DNA from 2 places in the Paenarthrobacter sp. MSM-2-10-13 genome. Region 1 is predicted to be linked to the other one. Evidence: predicted binding sites of a transcription regulator. Region 1 holds the regulator's gene; the other holds the start of a gene.
The links. The regulator LexA, encoded in region 1, represses DNA repair genes until DNA is damaged. The targets are predictions, from matches to a motif close to TCGAACANNTGTTCGA.
Positions count from the first base shown of each region.

Region 2: umuD (translesion error-prone DNA polymerase V autoproteolytic subunit) is a predicted target of LexA. The motif match lies at 7,191-7,206, and genes of this name have one in related genera.

Region 1 is NZ_JAAOXO010000013.1:44,008-52,551, reverse strand. It holds gene dapF (diaminopimelate epimerase) at 1-660, shown strand, start outside; gene HAV21_RS19430 (methyltransferase) at 641-1,255, opposite strand; gene hflX (GTPase HflX) at 1,768-3,330, shown strand; gene HAV21_RS19420 (ATP-dependent DNA helicase) at 3,323-5,383, shown strand; gene lexA (transcriptional repressor LexA) at 5,448-6,191, opposite strand; gene HAV21_RS19410 (LysM peptidoglycan-binding domain-containing protein) at 6,540-6,899, shown strand; gene HAV21_RS19405 (histidinol-phosphate transaminase) at 6,977-8,095, shown strand; gene hisB (imidazoleglycerol-phosphate dehydratase HisB) at 8,143-8,544, shown strand, end outside.
Region 2 is NZ_JAAOXO010000015.1:88,013-96,556, reverse strand. It holds gene HAV21_RS20820 (FAD-dependent oxidoreductase) at 1-1,171, opposite strand, end outside; gene trxB (thioredoxin-disulfide reductase) at 1,352-2,353, opposite strand; gene HAV21_RS20810 (arsenate reductase ArsC) at 2,386-2,808, opposite strand; gene HAV21_RS20805 (metalloregulator ArsR/SmtB family transcription factor) at 2,945-3,619, opposite strand; gene arsB (ACR3 family arsenite efflux transporter) at 3,665-4,765, opposite strand; gene HAV21_RS20795 (metalloregulator ArsR/SmtB family transcription factor) at 4,863-5,213, shown strand; gene HAV21_RS22080 (hypothetical protein) at 5,259-5,576, shown strand; gene HAV21_RS22405 (hypothetical protein) at 5,709-6,110, shown strand; gene umuD (translesion error-prone DNA polymerase V autoproteolytic subunit) at 7,220-7,651, shown strand; gene HAV21_RS20775 (Y-family DNA polymerase) at 7,644-8,544, shown strand, end outside.

The sequences.
Region 1 (8,544 bases):
GGTTCGCTCTCCGAAATGTGTGGCAATGGCGTGCGCGTCTTCGTTCATTTCCTGATCGCGGAGGGCTTGGTGGACCTGGGGCCCGGGCAGACCCTCACTATCGGCACACGCGGTGGCGTAAAAAAGGTTGTACGCACGGTCAACGGCTATGCCGTGGATATGGGCCCGTGGGAGTTCATTTTCCCCGAGGAAGCCACCAGCAAGGCCATGGATGCACTGGTCAGCGCCGAGGGCCTGGAAGTGCCAAGGCCCGGACTCTCCGTCAGCATGGGCAATCCCCACACGGTAGTTGCCCTTGCGGAACTTAGCGAGCTTTCAGCCACACAACTGTTCAAGGCGCCCGTGGTTGATCCCAAGCCCGCCAATGGAACCAACGTCGAGTTTGTGGTCCCCGCTGAGCCGTTGGTAGAAGACGGTATAGGGACCATCACCATGCGCGTTCACGAGCGTGGCGTGGGGGAGACGCAGTCCTGCGGCACCGGCGCGTGTGCCGCCGCGGTCGCTATCCGTCACTGGGCGGGGGATACGGCCCCGAACGACTGGCACGTCAAGGTGCCGGGCGGCGTCGTGGGTGTGAAGTTCTTCCCCGGTGCAGGCGGCCGTGAGCATGTGGAACTCAGCGGCCCGGCCGTGATTGTGGCTACTGGGACGCTTTCCTGACCCGGATGATCCTGAACGTTTTGGACGTGCTTTCACGGGAGACCGTGTAAGAACTGTCCAGTTCGGCGGCGAGCCACCGCTGGAGGGAGTCCGAGCCCAGGTTCTTCTGCACAACCAACCAGGCGTTGCCTCCCGGCGCCAGCCGGGGCAGCCACGTCAGCAGCAGCGAGTGAAGCTCGTCCTTGCCGATGCGGATGGGCGGGTTGGACCAGATGGTGTCGAATTCGACGGCGGGATCCACCTCGTGCGGGAGGCTGGCGGTGACGTTGCCGAGGCCGAGCGCCGCGGCGTTCTCATTGGTCAAGGTGATGCAACGCTCGTTGACGTCAACGGCGTGCACGTGAGCATGTGGCGCCATCAGGCCCAACGTGAGCGCAATCGGACCCCAGCCGCAGCCAATGTCCAGAAGGTGACCCGTGGGTGACGGCGGTGGAACTTCGGAGAAAAGTACTGCCGTGCCTTTGTCCACGCCGTCGGGGCTGAAGATACCCGACGAGGTCTGCAGCCGGCGCGTGGCTCCAGCAAGTTCCACGGTTAGTGGCTTGCGCGTGAATGGTCCGGCCGGTTGGGCGGTGAAATAGTGTGCAGACTCCATAATTTGCCAGATTAGTTGGCTAATGGCGGCTTGGGAAACCGCATCCGTCCGTCGTTGGCTTGACAGCGGCTGCTAAAGTGAAACGCATGTTCTTGATCTTTGAGTAATCAGCCCACAACGCCAAGTCATCAGGCGTTCATGGTACCGCCCGCGACGCAGGCCCGGTTCGGCATTTTGCCCATGCCGGCCGTTCCGCCCGGCAGGTCCTTAAGGCTTTGTCCGTTTGCTCCTCATGTGGGGCCGGACACTCTGAAGATCCCCGCTCGTTTGTGCAGTGGACCGTGGTGTAACGCGGCCCTGTGTTGCAGCCGGCGGAACATCCTCACCTCGGCCCAGGGACCCTCCTGCGGATTCCATCACGCCACTTTTACAACAGCCGCCCTCCGCAAGAGGGGTGGCCGTTCAGGACACAGGAGGCCCTTTTGGCCGATGCCCGTCAGCCCAGCGCGAATAGCGCCCCATCGAGCAGCAAACAGCACTATTCTGGAATTGCCGAACAGTCTAAGGAGACCATGACCACCCAGAAGCACTCCGGATCCGATTCCGACGCCCAGGACATGAGTCCTGAACAAATCCAGGCCGTGATCGACCGGATTCTTTCCAAGGATGTACCTGCGCAGGCATCCGACGACAACGACGCCATCGGTGTGTTCGGCAAGGCGCAGGCGATTTCCACGCTGGACCAGGAACACAGTATTTATGACGGCGACCAGGAAGACCTGGCCGAACGCCGCGCCCTTCGGCGTACCGCGGGACTGTCCACCGAACTCGAGGACGTCACAGAGGTCGAATACCGGCAGCTGCGCCTGGAGCGCGTTGTCCTGGCCGGCCTGTGGACGGAGGGGACTCTTGCTGATGCGGAGAACTCCCTCCGTGAGCTCGCCGCCCTTGCCGAAACGGCTGGATCCGAGGTGCTGGACGGTATTGTTCAGCGCCGGCAGAAGCCGGACCCCGGGACCTTCCTCGGATCCGGCAAGGCCCAGGAGCTCAAGGACATCGTCGCCGCCACCGGCGCAGACACCGTAGTAGTGGACACGGAGCTTGCCCCGTCACAGCGACGCGGCCTTGAGGACATCGTGAAGGTCAAGGTAGTCGACCGGACCACACTGATCCTGGACATCTTCGCCCAGCACGCCAAGAGCCGCGAAGGCAAGGCCCAGGTTGAGCTCGCACAGCTCGAATACCTGCTCCCGAGGCTTCGTGGTTGGGGTGACTCCATGTCCCGTCAGGCCGGTGGCCAGGTGGGTGGAGCAGGCGCCGGCATGGGCTCGCGCGGTCCTGGTGAAACCAAGATCGAACTCGATAGGCGGCGAATCCGCACCCGCATGGCCAAGCTGCGTCGCGAAATAGCCGCGATGAAGCCGGCGCGCGAGACTAAGCGCGCCAACCGCCGTCGTAATGCTGTTCCGTCCGTCGCCATCGCCGGGTACACGAACGCCGGCAAGTCGTCCCTCCTGAACCGCCTCACGGACGCCGGTGTCCTGGTGGAGAACGCCCTGTTCGCCACCTTGGATCCCACGGTCCGCAAGGCGCAAACTCCGGATGGCATCGGCTACACCCTGGCAGATACCGTTGGGTTCGTTCGTTCATTGCCCACCCAGCTGATTGAGGCTTTCCGGTCTACATTGGAGGAAGTGGCGGACGCAGACCTGATCCTCCATGTGGTGGATGCATCACACCCCGATCCTGAGGGCCAGATCGCTGCTGTAAGGACCGTTTTCACCGAAGTGGATGCCCGTAAGGTTCCTGAAATCATCGTCCTCAACAAGGTCGATGTCGCGGATCCTTTTGTGGTGGAGCGCCTCAAGCAGAAGGAACCCCGCCACGCAGTGGTGTCCACCCGTACGGGCCAGGGCATTGCCGAACTGTTGGAAGACATCAGCCGATCCATTCCCCGGCCGGGCGTGCGCCTTGAACTGCTCATTCCCTACGACCGCGGGGAAATGATCAACAAACTGCACAATTCCGACTCGGAAATCCTCAGCCTTGAGCACGAGGAGAACGGGACCCGCGTAGTGGTCATGGTGCGCGAAGGCCTGGCCGCCGAACTGGAGTCATTCGTCAGCAATGGTTGAGAAGGTGGCGGCGGACGCCGTCAAGTCGGTGGGGGAGAAAGCCACCCTCGAGTTGTTGGACCGGGCTGTTGCCGGCATGGGCGGACAAAGCCGTGCGGGTCAGCATGAAATGGCCAAGCATGTGACCCGGGCTATTGAAACCGGGGAGCATTTGCTGGTTCAAGCGGGAACGGGAACGGGCAAGTCTTTGGCTTACCTTATTCCGTTGATCGCTCACTCCATGGACAGCAACAAACCGACGCTGGTGTCCACCGCCACCCTGGCACTCCAGACCCAGATTGTCGGCCGTGATCTTCCCCGGCTGCTGGAGACCATCAACCCTGCCCTTGAGCGCCCCGTCAACGTGGCGTTGGTCAAGGGCAGAGCCAATTATGTGTGCCTGCAGAAGCTTGAAGGCGGGTTCCCCAGCGAGGAGCCCTCCGAAGGGCAGCTGTTCTCCCTGGGGGAGGACACCAGCGTCCCTCACTTTGCTGCCTCCATGGGTGGACCCCAATCGCAGCTGGGCAAGGAAGTGGTCCGCCTCAGGGAATGGGCGGAGAAGACCACTACCGGAGACCGCGACGAACTCATGCCCGGCGTCACCGACAGGGCTTGGCGGCAGGTTTCCGTCACGTCCATGGAGTGCCTGGGTGCCCAGAAGTGCCCCGTGGCAGAAGAGTGCTTCAGTGAGCTGGCCCGTTCAAGGGCTGGTGAGGCCGACGTCGTAGTCACCAACCATGCCATGTTGGCCGTCAGCGCCTTTGAAGGCCTGGCTGTCTTGCCCGAGTACGACGTCGTGGTGGTTGATGAGGCGCACGAGCTTCAGGACCGGGTAACCGGAGCCGTTTCAGGACAGTTGTCCGTGGCCATGGTCCACGCGGCGGCATCAAGTGCCCGCAAGCATACGGCCATCACCGTGGACGCCCTCAACGCAGCTGCGGACAGCTTGGATATGGCCATAGCTGGCGTGCCCAACGGTCTGTTGCCCAACGGCCTCAACGACGAACAGCTGGATTGCCTTGACCAATTGCGGGACGCCACGCGCGCCGCGCTCTCGGACTCGAAGACGGATTCTTCAAACGCGGTCGACGGCGGACGGCAGCTTGCGCGCTCACGGCTCATGCTCATCCTGGAACTGTGCGAGCGGATGCTCGCCGCGAAGGAGAACCGCGAAGTGGTCTGGTTCTCGCGGAACAGCACGTTCGACCCCCAGCAGGGATATTCTCCGCCGGACGAGACAGCTCCTGCATTGATTAATATTGCCCCGCTCAGTGTGGCAGGGCGGCTTCGAGAGGGGCTCTTTGCCGGCCATACTGTGGTGCTGACCTCTGCGACCCTGGCCATCGGCTCGGCCTTCGAGCCCGCCGCGGGTGGTCTTGGCCTGATTGGAGACGGCGCGCCGAGCTGGACGGGCATTGATGTGGGATCGCCCTTCGACTATCCCAAACAGGGTGTTCTATACGTGGCAAAGCACCTGCCCAAACCGGGCCGCGGTACTTCGCCGGAGGCGCTGGACGAATTGGAAGACCTCATCCGGGCGTCCGGGGGCGGAGCGCTTTGCCTGTTCTCCTCGCGGCGTGCTGCCGAAGAAGCCGCCGATGCCATGCGGCTCCGGCTGGATGTGGACATTCTCTGTCAGGGAGAATCCACCATGGCGGCCCTGGTGAAGCAATTCGCGGACGAGCCAGATACGTGCCTCTTCGGAACCATGTCCCTGTGGCAGGGGGTAGACGTTCCGGGTGGCTCATGCCGACTGGTGGTTATTGACCGCATTCCCTTCCCACGTCCTGACGATCCCCTGATGACTGCCCGTTCCCGGGCGGTTGCCCAATCGGGCGGGAACGGTTTCATGGCCGTGTCAGCCACGCACGCTGCCATTCGGCTGGCGCAGGGCGCTGGCCGACTGATCCGCTCGACGGGAGACAAAGGGGTGGTCGCGGTACTCGACTCCAGGCTTTCGACCGAGCGCTACGGGGGCTTTCTACGTGCCGCCCTGCCGCCGTTCTGGGCCACCACGGACCGGTCGGTGGTTCGAGGCGTTCTGGAACGTCTGGGCTCGGCTAAAGCCCCGTAATGCACAGCTTCCCGTGAACACCTGCTGGTGTCCACGGGAAGCTGCGTTTAAAGGGCGTGAGCGCTTAAAGAGAGCGCAGTACCGAGACGACCTTGCCCATGATGGTGGCCTGATCTCCGAGGATGGGCTCGTACTGGGTGTTTTGGGGGAGCAGCCACGTGTGACCGTCCCGCTGCCGGAAAGTCTTCACGGTTGCTTCATCATCCAGCAGGGCGGCAACGATGTCGCCGTTGATGGCATCATTCTGTCGCCGGACCACCACCCAGTCGCCGTCACAGATAGCAGCATCGATCATGGAATCGCCGGCCACCTTCAGCATGAACAGTTCGCCATGCCCCACGAGTTGCCGTGGGAGTGCAAGCACGTCTTCCACCGTCTGGTCAGCCAGGATCGGTCCACCTGCCGCGATGCGCCCCACCAAGGGGACCATGGCGGTATCACTGGCGCTGGCTAGCTCGGTGACGGCCAGGCCACCGGCGCTGCGAAGGGTGGTCGGAGCGTCCACACCGGGGATGGGCCCGCCATCAAGGGTTAGGGGCATCAGCACTTCCATGGCGCGGGGACGCTTGGGGTCCCGGCGGAGGTAGCCGAGCTTCTCCAATTGGGACAACTGGTGCGTGACGCTGGACAAACTGGCCAGACCCACGGTGTCGCCGATTTCGCGCATGCTGGGAGGGTAGCCGTTGTCATTGACTGACCTCTGGATGGTCTCCAGGATCTTTTTCTGCCGGACGGTCAGGCTTTTGGGACTCTTTTGAGGCTGTTGGCTCCGCAGGGGTGCCCCTCCGCCTGTGGCTTTCGCTGCCATGTTCGCCAATGCCTTTCCATTCCGCCCTGATGAGGGCCAGGGGTGTCAGGTCTGCAAAAAATGTCAGACCCTCCTGTTCCACTGAAACAGTGCTGCTTCTTCACTCAAACGTAGGGCAGGCACAGGCGTTTATCAAACATTTGTTCTAGCGAGTCTCGACACCGTTCGTTGATAAGTGCTAAAAATGTCATAGCAAGGTTCGAATATGTGTTCTATAAACCTGATGCTGAAGCTGGATGTTCGAACAAAGCGTTCGAACATCCGGGGCAGGCCCAGGGGAACACAAAGAATTGGCAGCCAGGCACCGGGCATCCCGGAGCGTGGCAATAGCTCAGAAGGGCTCAGCTCATGTCCGCAGTCACTACGTTCGCTGATTTCCGTACGACCCAGGCACCCGCTCGCCTGCGCCTGACCCGAAGGGGACGGATCGTCTTCTTCGGCATCCCGGCCATGCTGTTGGTTGCAGCGTTGCTGAGTCTTGCCGGATTTATCAACTCCCCGGCCAAGGCAGCCGACTCGCAGTCCCAACTGCGTCCGCCTGTTGCCGTCACTGTTACAGTCCAGCCAGGTCAGTCCCTCTGGGGCATCGCCGGCGCTGCCGCTCCCGAGCGTGACCCCCGCGACGTCATCGCCGAGATCATCCAGCTCAACGACCTCCGGGGCGGCCGCATCCTGCCCGGCCAGCAGCTGTTCGTCCCTGCAAACTGATCCCTCGGCACCCGCAGAAATCAAGGGTCGGGCGTCACAGTTAGTCGGCAGTCCCGGCCGCCCCTTAAACTGGGTTGGTGAGTGACCAGCTTGAGCGACTTGACCGACTTCCCCTTCGGACCAACCTGCGTGGATTGAGCCCCTATGGCGCACCGCAGCTCGATGTACCGATCCTGCTCAACGTCAACGAAAACACTCATGGCGTCCCCGCAGATGTCCAAGCCGCCATCACTGAGGCCGTGGCCGCTGCGGCCACCGGGCTGAACCGCTATCCGGACCGGGAGTTCACCGAACTTCGTGAAGCCTTGGCCGAGTACCTTGGCCACGGGCTTTCCCCGGACAACATCTGGGCGGCCAACGGATCCAACGAGGTCCTGCAGCAGATCCTCCAAGCCTTTGGTGGACCCGGCCGCAAGGCATTGGGCTTTCCTCCCACGTACTCCATGTACCCCCTGCTCGCGAGTGGCACTGACACCGAGTATGTCCGCGGAGTCCGCGCGGACGACTACGGGCTGGACGCCGAATCGGCCGCTGCTCAGGTCCGGGAAACGGGCGCCAACATCGTTTTCCTGTGCTCGCCCAACAACCCCACAGGTACGGGCTTGGGATTGGACGTCGTGGAGGCTGTTTACGAGGCCGGCGAAGCCAGCCAGGCCATGGTGATCGTGGATGAGGCCTACCACGAGTTCGCACACGACAACACGCCGAGCGCCCTGACCCTGTTGCCCGGACGCGAGCGTCTGATCGTCTCGCGCACCATGAGCAAAGCATTCGCTTTGGCGGGCGCCAGGCTCGGATACATGGCGTCAGCCCCGGAAGTCACGGACGCCATCAGGCTGGTCCGTCTCCCATACCACCTCTCTGCCGTGACGCAGGCAACGGCCCTCGCTGCGCTGAATCACCGCGAAGCCCTCATGGCCGACGTCGAGGACATCAAGGTCCAGCGCGACAGGATTGTGACTGAACTGCTCCGCATGGGCCTCCAGCCTGCTGCTTCGGACTCCAACTACGTCTTCTTTGGGGGACTGGAGGATCCACACACTATCTGGCAGGGCCTGCTGGACGCCGGCGTGTTGATTCGCGACGTCGGTATCCCGGGGCATTTGCGTGTCACCGCTGGAACCGAGCCGGAAACGACTGCGTTCCTGGAGGCCTTGGAAGCCCTGCTGGACGGCACCGCGCCGCACCACGCCTAAACTTGTTCCTAGACCTAACCCACCCCTCCGTGTATAAGGATGTCCCAATGAGCGAAACCGGCGCCGCGCCGACCGCTGCCCGCACCGCGCGCATGGAGCGCACCACCAGTGAGTCTTCGGTCCTGGTGGAGATTAACCTGGATGGTTCAGGCGTCTCGGATATCAGCACTTCGGTTCCGTTCTACGACCACATGCTGACGGCTCTGTGCAAGCATTCCCTGATTGACATGACCGTCAAAGCTACTGGCGACACCCACATTGACGCCCACCACACGGTGGAAGACGTCGCCATTACCTTCGGCGAGGTCCTCCGAACGGCACTGGGCAATAAAGCCGGTATTCGTCGCTTTGGTGAAGCCACGGTTCCTTTGGACGAAGCCTTGGCGCACGCCGTCGTTGATGTTTCCGGACGACCCTACCTGGTGCACGGTGGCGAGCCGGCCGGACAG
Region 2 (8,544 bases), on a different contig from region 1:
CTGCGGCGACGGAACGGACTTGCTCGTAGCCGGTAGCGAGCAGGAAGGTCGGTGCCCGGCCGTAGGACTTCATTCCGACGATGTAGAAGTCTTTTTCGGGGTGGGCCAGAACCTTCGCGCCGTGCGCTGGGACGGTGCCGCAGGAGTGGAATTCAGGGTCGATCAACGGGCCGAGTTCGGTGGGCGCTTCAACGGCAGGGTCCAGGTCCAGGCGCAGTTCCCGCAGGATCTCCAGGTCCGGGCGGAAGCCGGTGCAAGGGACGATGACGTCAGCCTCGATGGTTCGTCCATCGACGGCTTCGACGCTCACGTGGGAGTCGAGGTTTTTCAGGGCAGCGATCCCGAAACCGGTGTGCAGCTCGATGGTCCCGGCTTCGACCAAGCGACGGAGGCGGGAGCCGAGCTGGCCACGCGCCGGGAGCCCGTCAGCGTCCCCACCGCCGTAGACCTTCTCCGCGGACGCGCCACGGACAGCCCAGAGGATGCGGGTGCCGGGTTCTTCCTTGGCCAGGTCGGCGAGATTGATCAGGGTGTTCGCTGCAGAGTGACCGGCCCCGACGACGAGGGCGCGGCGGCTGGCGAAAGCGACGCGGTCGCGGCCAACAACGTCGGGCAGGGGCGATGAGATCCGGTCATTGGCCGTGGTCTCGCCGATGGCGGGCAGGCCAGAGGTGCCGAGCGGGTTGCGGGTGGACCAGGTGCCGGAGGCGTCGATGACGGCGGCCACGGTCTGGTCCCGTGTTTCTCCGCCGTCGTGCTCGACCCGGACAACGAACGGGGTGGTGTCTCGGTCCCATACGTGGGTCTTATCCATACCTTGCCGGGTCACGGCGATGACACGTGCACCGGTCTGGAGCCGGGAAGCAATCTGCGCGGTGGCGGCCAGCGGGGTGAGGTAGTTGTCGATGAGTTCGCCGCCGTAGGGCAAGGCGGTGGGGCGGGGTGATTCCCAGCCGGTGGCTTCGAGTAGACGGACGGCGGCGTCGTCGAGGTTGAAACGCCATGGGGAGAACAGCCGGATGTGGCGCCATTGTTCGATCGCGGCGCCGGCGGTGTGGCCGGCTTCGAAGATGACCGGTTCGAGTCCGCGTTCGAGCAGGTGGGCTGCGGTGGCCAGTCCTACCGGGCCTGCGCCGATCACTGCGATGGGAAGGTTCTTCAGTGAATCCATGCTGTCCTCTTGTTTCATCCGTTGGTGTAGCGGTTCGGTCAGGGTGCCTGCCGGTCCTTGTGGGGCCGGCAGGCCGGGACGGTGCTGTTCAGCAGCAGTCCAGATCGTCCTCGTCGCAGCAGCCCGTGTCGGTGCAGCATCCGGTGTCCATCCAGTTCACCCCCTCCCGTGTCCGATTGGTTAGGCGTGGGTTGGTTCTTCGACCAGGGCCGTGGCGATGCTGTCGGCATCATCCAGGGCGGCAAGGAACCGTTCGGCATCCAATGCGGCCGCGCAGCCGGTTCCCGCGGCGGTGATGGCCTGGCGGTACCGGTGGTCGACGGCGTCTCCGCAGGCGAAAACGCCGGGGAGGTTGGTGACCGTGGTGGGTGAGTCGACCTTGATGTAGCCCTCGTCGTCCAGGTCGACCTGTCCGGTGACCAGTTCGGTGCGGGGCAGGTGGCCGATGGCGACGAAGATGCCGGTGGCGGCCTGTTCACGGGTTTCACCGGTGCGGGTGTCAGTCAGGGTCACGCCGGTGACTTTGCTGTCGCCGTGGATCTTGGTGATGGCGGAGTTCCACGCGAAGTTGATCTTGGGGTTGTCCTTGGCGCGCTGGGCCATGATTCGTGAGGCACGGAGTTCGTCCTTGCGGACCACGACGGTGACGGTCTTGGCGAAGCGGGTCAGGAAGGAGGCTTCCTCCATGGCGGAGTCGCCGCCGCCGACGACGATGATGTCCTGCTCACGGAAGAAGAACCCGTCGCAGGTGGCGCACCAGGAGACTCCGTGGCCGCTGAGTTTCTTCTCTTCCGGCAGCCCGAGTTCCTTGTAGGCCGAGCCGGTGGCGAGGATGACCGCCGGTGCTTCGTGGGTCTGGCCCGCACCGGTGATTACGCGCTTGAGGTGACCCTTCAGATTGACCTCGGTGACGTCGTCGAACACAATCTTCGCGCCGAACTTCTCGGCCTGTTCCTGGAGCCCGTCCATCAATTCCGGGCCCTGAACGCCGCCGGGGAAGCCGGGGAAGTTCTCCACTTCGGTGGTGTTCATCAGCGCGCCGCCGGCAGTGACCGAACCGGCCAGAACCAGCGGATTCAGGCCTGCGCGTGCAGCATAGATAGCTGCGGTGTAGCCGGCGGGGCCGGAGCCGATGATGATCAGCTGTTCGCTGTGGACGTCGGTACTGGCGTCGGTGCTCACGAAAGTCTCTCCTGGTGCTCGAAAATGGTGGGTTACTTGGCGGCCGGGACCAACGAGGCGATCAGGCCCTCGATGCGGGACTTGATTTCATCGCGGATCGGGCGGACGGCCTCGACGCCCTGGCCGGCAGGGTCTTCAAGGACCCAGTCTTCGTAGCGCTTGCCGGGGAAGTACGGGCATTCGTCGCCGCAGCCCATAGTGATCACGACGTCGGATTCCTTCACGGCCTCGGTGGTAAGAACCTTGGGGATCTCGGCGGACATGTCGATGCCGAGCTCGGCCATGGCCTCGACGGCGGCGGGGTTGACCTTGTCAGCGGGCTGCGAACCGGCGGAACGAACCTCGATCTCACCCTTGCCAAGGGTGGTCAAGAACGCTGCAGCCATCTGGGAACGCCCGGCGTTGTGGACGCATACGAACAGGACGGAAGGCTTCTTGGTGGTTTCGGTGCTCATGGAGTCTCCTGGATCAATTGATTGCTCTGGTTGGGATAGAGGCCGACCAATGCCGAGATGAAGGATATTGAGATTCATCGATGCTTTGAGTATCGACCTATATATTGACGGTTGTCAATATTCGAAAAACTTGGGGCTAGGCTGCCCGCAGGCGGGGCGCCAGGTCGTGGACGCGGAGTGAAATGTCGGCAAATGCATCCTCGAACGCTTCCGCGCTGTTGAGACGCAGTGGATCCGGCACTGACCAGTGGATGCCGCGAAGTCCCGGGAGTTCTTCGTGGGCGTTGTCACAGACGGTGACCACGAGGTCTTCACTGTGTGCCACTTGGTCGATCAGGCGGGGCGACGAGCTGCTGAGGTCGAGGCCATTGCGGAGCGCTACGTCAAGAGCCCCCTGGGCTACGCGGTCGGCGGGGTGGGTTCCGGCCGACGTTGACGGGATGTCGCTTACCTGTCGCCACAGCGCAGCTGCCAGCTGGGACCTGGCGCTGTTGCGGGTACAAACAAATAGAATCCGGCGGGCATCGTGTTCCCGACCAGGGGCCAAGCCCTCCAGTGCCGAGGGGGCCAATCGGACATAGCTGCGCCGCTTGTCGGCTTCCGAGCGCCGCCGTACAGCCAGCCCGGCATCCTCCAAGGTGCGCAGGTGGTGTGACAGCAGGTTTGCGGGCATTCCCAATTCCGACTGCAGTTCCTTGGGTGACAGGTCCCCCAGGGTCAGAAGGTCCACGATGCGTAACCGTGCGGGGTCGGCCAGGGCCGCATACTTGGCGACCCTGGGCTGAAGCCGGGAGATTTGTTCAGTATTCATTGATTCAATCATGACTGAACTAAATCGTTCGGTCAATGCGGCCGCCTAAACGGTGGCGGTGGCTTCGTTGCGGAAGAACCGTTTCCGTGCCCAAAGTGCTGCGTAGACCAGTGCAACGAGGGCAGGAACTTCGATCAATGGGCCCACGACGCCGGCGAGGGCTTGCCCGGACGTGACCCCGAAGGTGCCGATCGCAACAGCGATCGCGAGCTCGAAGTTGTTGCCGGCGGCAGTGAAAGCCAGTGTTGTGGTCTTGGCATATCCCAGATTCAGCAGTCGGCCAAGGACCATGCCGATGCCGAAAACTACGAGGAAGTAGACAAGGAGCGGCACTGCGATGCGGACCACGTCCAGCGGTCGCGACGTGATCGTGCCACCTTGAAGAGCAAAGAGGAGGGTAATAGTGAAGAGGAGTCCGTAAAGAGCCCAGGGCCCGAGCTTCGGCAGGAGCTTGTTCTCGTACCAGTCCCGGCCCTTGGCTTTCTCGCCGATGGCGCGGGTGAGGAACCCTGCCAGCAAGGGGATGCCCAGGAAGATCAGGACCGAGAGAGTGATGGCCCAGAAGGAGAAGTCCGCGCTTGTCGTGGGTAATCCCAGGAGTGACGGCAGCCACTGAAGGTAGAACCAGCCCAACGCAGCGAAGGCGAACACCTGGAAGACGGAGTTGATGAACACCAGAACGGCCGCTGATTCGCGGTCCCCGCAGGCCAGATCGTTCCAGATCATCACCATTGCGATGCAGCGGGCCAAGCCCACAATGATCAGGCCGGTCCGGTATTCAGGTAGGTCCGGGATGAAGATCCATGCCAATGCGAACATGAATGCCGGCGCTAGGACCCAATTGATCACCAGCGAGGTAATCATCAGCTTCCGATCGGCCAGCACGCGGTGCGCCTGGTCGTAGCGGACCTTGGCGAGGACCGGGTACATCATCACCAGCAGGCCAATAGCGATCGGCAGTGATACCTCCCCGACTTTTACGGCCTCCAGCGCGATGTTCAACCCCGGAATCAAGCTCCCAAGAAGCAGGCCCAGGGCCATGGCGGCAATGATCCACACAGGCAGAAACCGGTCGAGGGTGGAAAGTTTGCCGACGACGGCGGCATCGTCCCGACGAAGGGATGGTGTATCTGTCCGGGTGCTCACGGGTCTCCTGTGAATCTCGGCGTTAAATTGATGATGATCGATATGAAGTATTCCCAGCCATATCGATGGTTGTCAATTTTTGTGCATAATGGGAGACATGAACACTCTGCAAACTCTTGAACCCGCAGTCGACGCCTCCTGTTGCGTACCCGCAGGAACACCGGCATTGACTGCAGAACAAGCACAGCAGAAGGCCTTGGTTTTCAAAGCGCTGGCAGATCCCAACCGGCTGCGGCTGCTCTCCATCGTCAAGGCCGAAGCCTCCGGTGAATCCTGCGTCTGCGATCTCACCGAACCTCTGGACCTCGGCCAGCCCACCGTGTCCCATCACCTGAAGATCCTGGTCGACGCCGGACTGTTGCACCGCGAAAAGCGCGGCACGTGGGCTTACTACTCGTTGATTCCCGGAGCGCTGGACGACGTTGCCGGGATCCTCGCGGCCCTATGAGGGCAGGGTTTGGATGCGGCCAATGCGGCCGACGACTGGCCCGCCGTGCAGCGGATCTTACAGGAAGGCATCGACACGGGGCAGGCCGCGTTCGAATCGAGCGCTCCCGTCTGGGAGTCTTTCAACGAGTCCTGGCTGCAGGCGCAACGGCTAGTTGCCCAAACAACCCTTCATCTGACCCGGCGGGTGATCGCCAGCAAAACCCTGGCCGACTTCGCGGCCCGGGGGACCGTCCGTCGGAGCCGCGGCTGGATCGCCATCCAGACCTCGCGGCCCTTCGCGCGGCCGCCGTCAGCAGCAGCCGGTAATCATCAGATCTCACCGAGGCCGTGTGGTCCTGTGGCACCGTCATACCGAACCTGAGTGACTTGACGTAGTCCATCAGCGTGACGCCATTCGGGATGCGGCCGCCCGGATAGATTCAACACGTTGAACTTGACAGGGAAGTTCAAGGGAGGATCGCAGCCATATGATGGCTCGCGCTCTTGGCTGAAGTTGAAGACAAAAACCACTCTTGATGCGGTCTGCGCGGCCGTCATCGGCCCGATCACGCAACCGCAGGCGATCATCGTCGGCTTGCCGGTCGATGGGCAGCTGCGAATCGTAGGCCGTTCCACGGCGCTTTCCACACGGGTAGGGCGTGAGCTGGGCCGCCAGCTCCGCCCGGCACAGCCCGGGCACCCCTGGCCGGAAGAAATCAGCGACACCTCGCTGAACAGATTCAGTAAAGACAAAGGACCGGTTCACCTGACACTGGTTGAACCGATCGTGGTCGAGATATCGGCCGACGTCGCATGGACCGGCAAATCCTTCAGACACGGTGTCGCCTACGTTCGTGTACGTCCGGAGCTGGACCCCGCCGACGTCGAACTCCCGCCGCACCTCCAAAACGGCTGAAGCCACCTCGTCGCAGTGGGCACAACCCATCAGTAACTAGACGTTGACGGGTCCACCACACGAGCCCATTGGCAACTGAGCTGTCGGAATTCGGACAGAAGAGCGTTGCAGCGATAGGGCTACTGGGTTATCCGGCCTGGCCGATGGCAAGGCCTGCAGATCAGGGCGGACAAGAGATGCAAGCCAAAAACTACTTACTCAGGAAAACTCTGCGGCACAACTCTCGTACACTACGAAAGTTTTGAGCCATAGCTTTCTTACAGTATGAAACTTCTGCGCTCCAACTTTCCTGCAGCACAAGAGTTCCGTAGCTTCTTACACCATAAAAAAGTGAGCCATAAGTTCACGGAAAATTAGGGGATCATCATGTTATTAGAATCATGAAAAATAATCCCATGAGCTTTCATGTTTATTTTTTCATGTAGAACATGATTGCATGATCACATGATTGCGATACTCTATAAGTACCGCGCAACCCTATGATCCTGCGATGAGAGACCTACACCGCCGGATTATTTGGGGAAAGACAGCGTGGTGGCCCAGCGGGAACTGGACCACCACACGTTTGATGGGTTAACCGATCAAGTCTTTCACTGCGGTAGCGAGAACAACAGCAGCCGTGCAGACGCCTATTGCCAACCTAAGCAACTTGAGGCGCCGCACGGCTGCTTGCGTTTTGGCTAGCTCCGGATCGACACAGATAAGACCCACCCCCCTTCAGCCAGAACCCGCCATAGGATGGCGGGTTATCCTCGCCCCAAGGAGTTGGGGTAAGACAATGATAAACCCATTCTGAGCTTTAGGGAAATAGCAAAGAATGTGAATTCAGCGGGTCCCGTCCTCGACGTCAGACTTCATTCATAAAAACTCGCTATTTGCGCTACTTGACGAACTCGGAGCCATCTTCAGCCCTCGGGGGTCGGTGGCCCGACCCCCGCCGAGCTCGCAGGCCGAACCGGCCATAGCCGCCTCGCCGGGCAAGGCCAAGCAACTAGGCAGCGAACCTCACACCCTCCCTCAGACCCCCTCGCTTTCACCCTGAGCGCTATGTTGTCGGAGGCCGGGGGTATCGTAGTTTAATAGAACATAGTTTCGAATAAGGGTGTGTTGTGGGCGTGATAGTTGGCCCCCGTGTGATAAGCGCGGGACTCTCTCCGGTGGGGGTTCCGCTGGCACCGGTAGCGGTGGCCGCCGGCTATCCCTCGCCCGCCCAGGACTACTTCCAGGATCGGATCGACCTCAACGAACATCTGTTCAAAGACGTCACCAACACCGTCATCGTCCGCATTGTCGGCCAATCCATGGAACAGGCCGGCATCAGCGACGGTGACGAGCTCGTGGTGAACCGGGCACTGGAACCGACGGACGGTTCCGTGGTCGTCGCGGTCCTCGATGGTGAGCTGACAATCAAGCGGCTGCGGATTACGCCCTCGGGCGTTGTCCTGCAGGCCGACAACCCGACCTTCCCCGACATCAAGGTGCCAGCTTCGGCAGACCTGAGCATCTTTGGGGTGGCTGAACGGTGTTTGCACCATGTCTAAGCCCGCGGTGATGCGCCGGATGCAGGAAATCGCGCACGTGGACGTGAACTGCTTTTACGCCTCGGCCGAACGGGCGTTCAACCCTTCCCTAGAGGGTAAACCAGTCATTGTGCTCTCCAACAATGACGGCTGCGCCGTAACCCGTTCCTCTGAGGCAAAGCGCCTGGGCATCGCCATGGGCGATCCGTGGTTCAAGCTCCGACCCCGTGCCAAGGAATGGGGTCTCGTGGCCCTGTCGAGCAACTACGAGCTCTACGGAGACGTCAGTTCACGCGTCATGGAGCTGCTGGGCCGCTACTCGGCCTGGCTGGAGGTCTACTCCATCGATGAGGCATTCCTTGGCGTCAAAGGTGAACCGGACGAACTGCTGGCCCTGGGCCGGGAGATGAAGGCCGCGTGCCGGCGGCACGTCGGCGTGCCGGTCTGCGTCGGGATCGCACCCACGAAGACCCTTGCCAAACTTTGCAACAAATGGGCAAAAAACAACCCGGCCTTCAACGGTGTCTGCCGGTGGGAGTCAGTTCCGGCCGAGCAGCGCGATGCACTGATGGCCAAGCTGTCCGTAATCGAAATCTGGGGCGTGGCCACCAGGCTCACCAAACGCCTGAACGCGATGGGGATCTTCACTATCGCTGACCTGACCCGCGCGAACCCGGTCGCGATCAGGGACAAGTTCTCCATCGTCATGATGCGCACCGTCCTGGAACTGCAAGGCACCCCGTGTATCCCGATGGAAGAGGAACGGATCGGCCGGGACCAGCTGATCTTCTCCCGGTCCTTCTCCACACCCATCACCACAACCGCGGGGTTGCGGCAGGTCATGAGCGTGTACGCGCAAATGGCCTCCGCACGGTTGGCCAAACACGACCTGCAAGCCAAAGTGCTGACCGCGT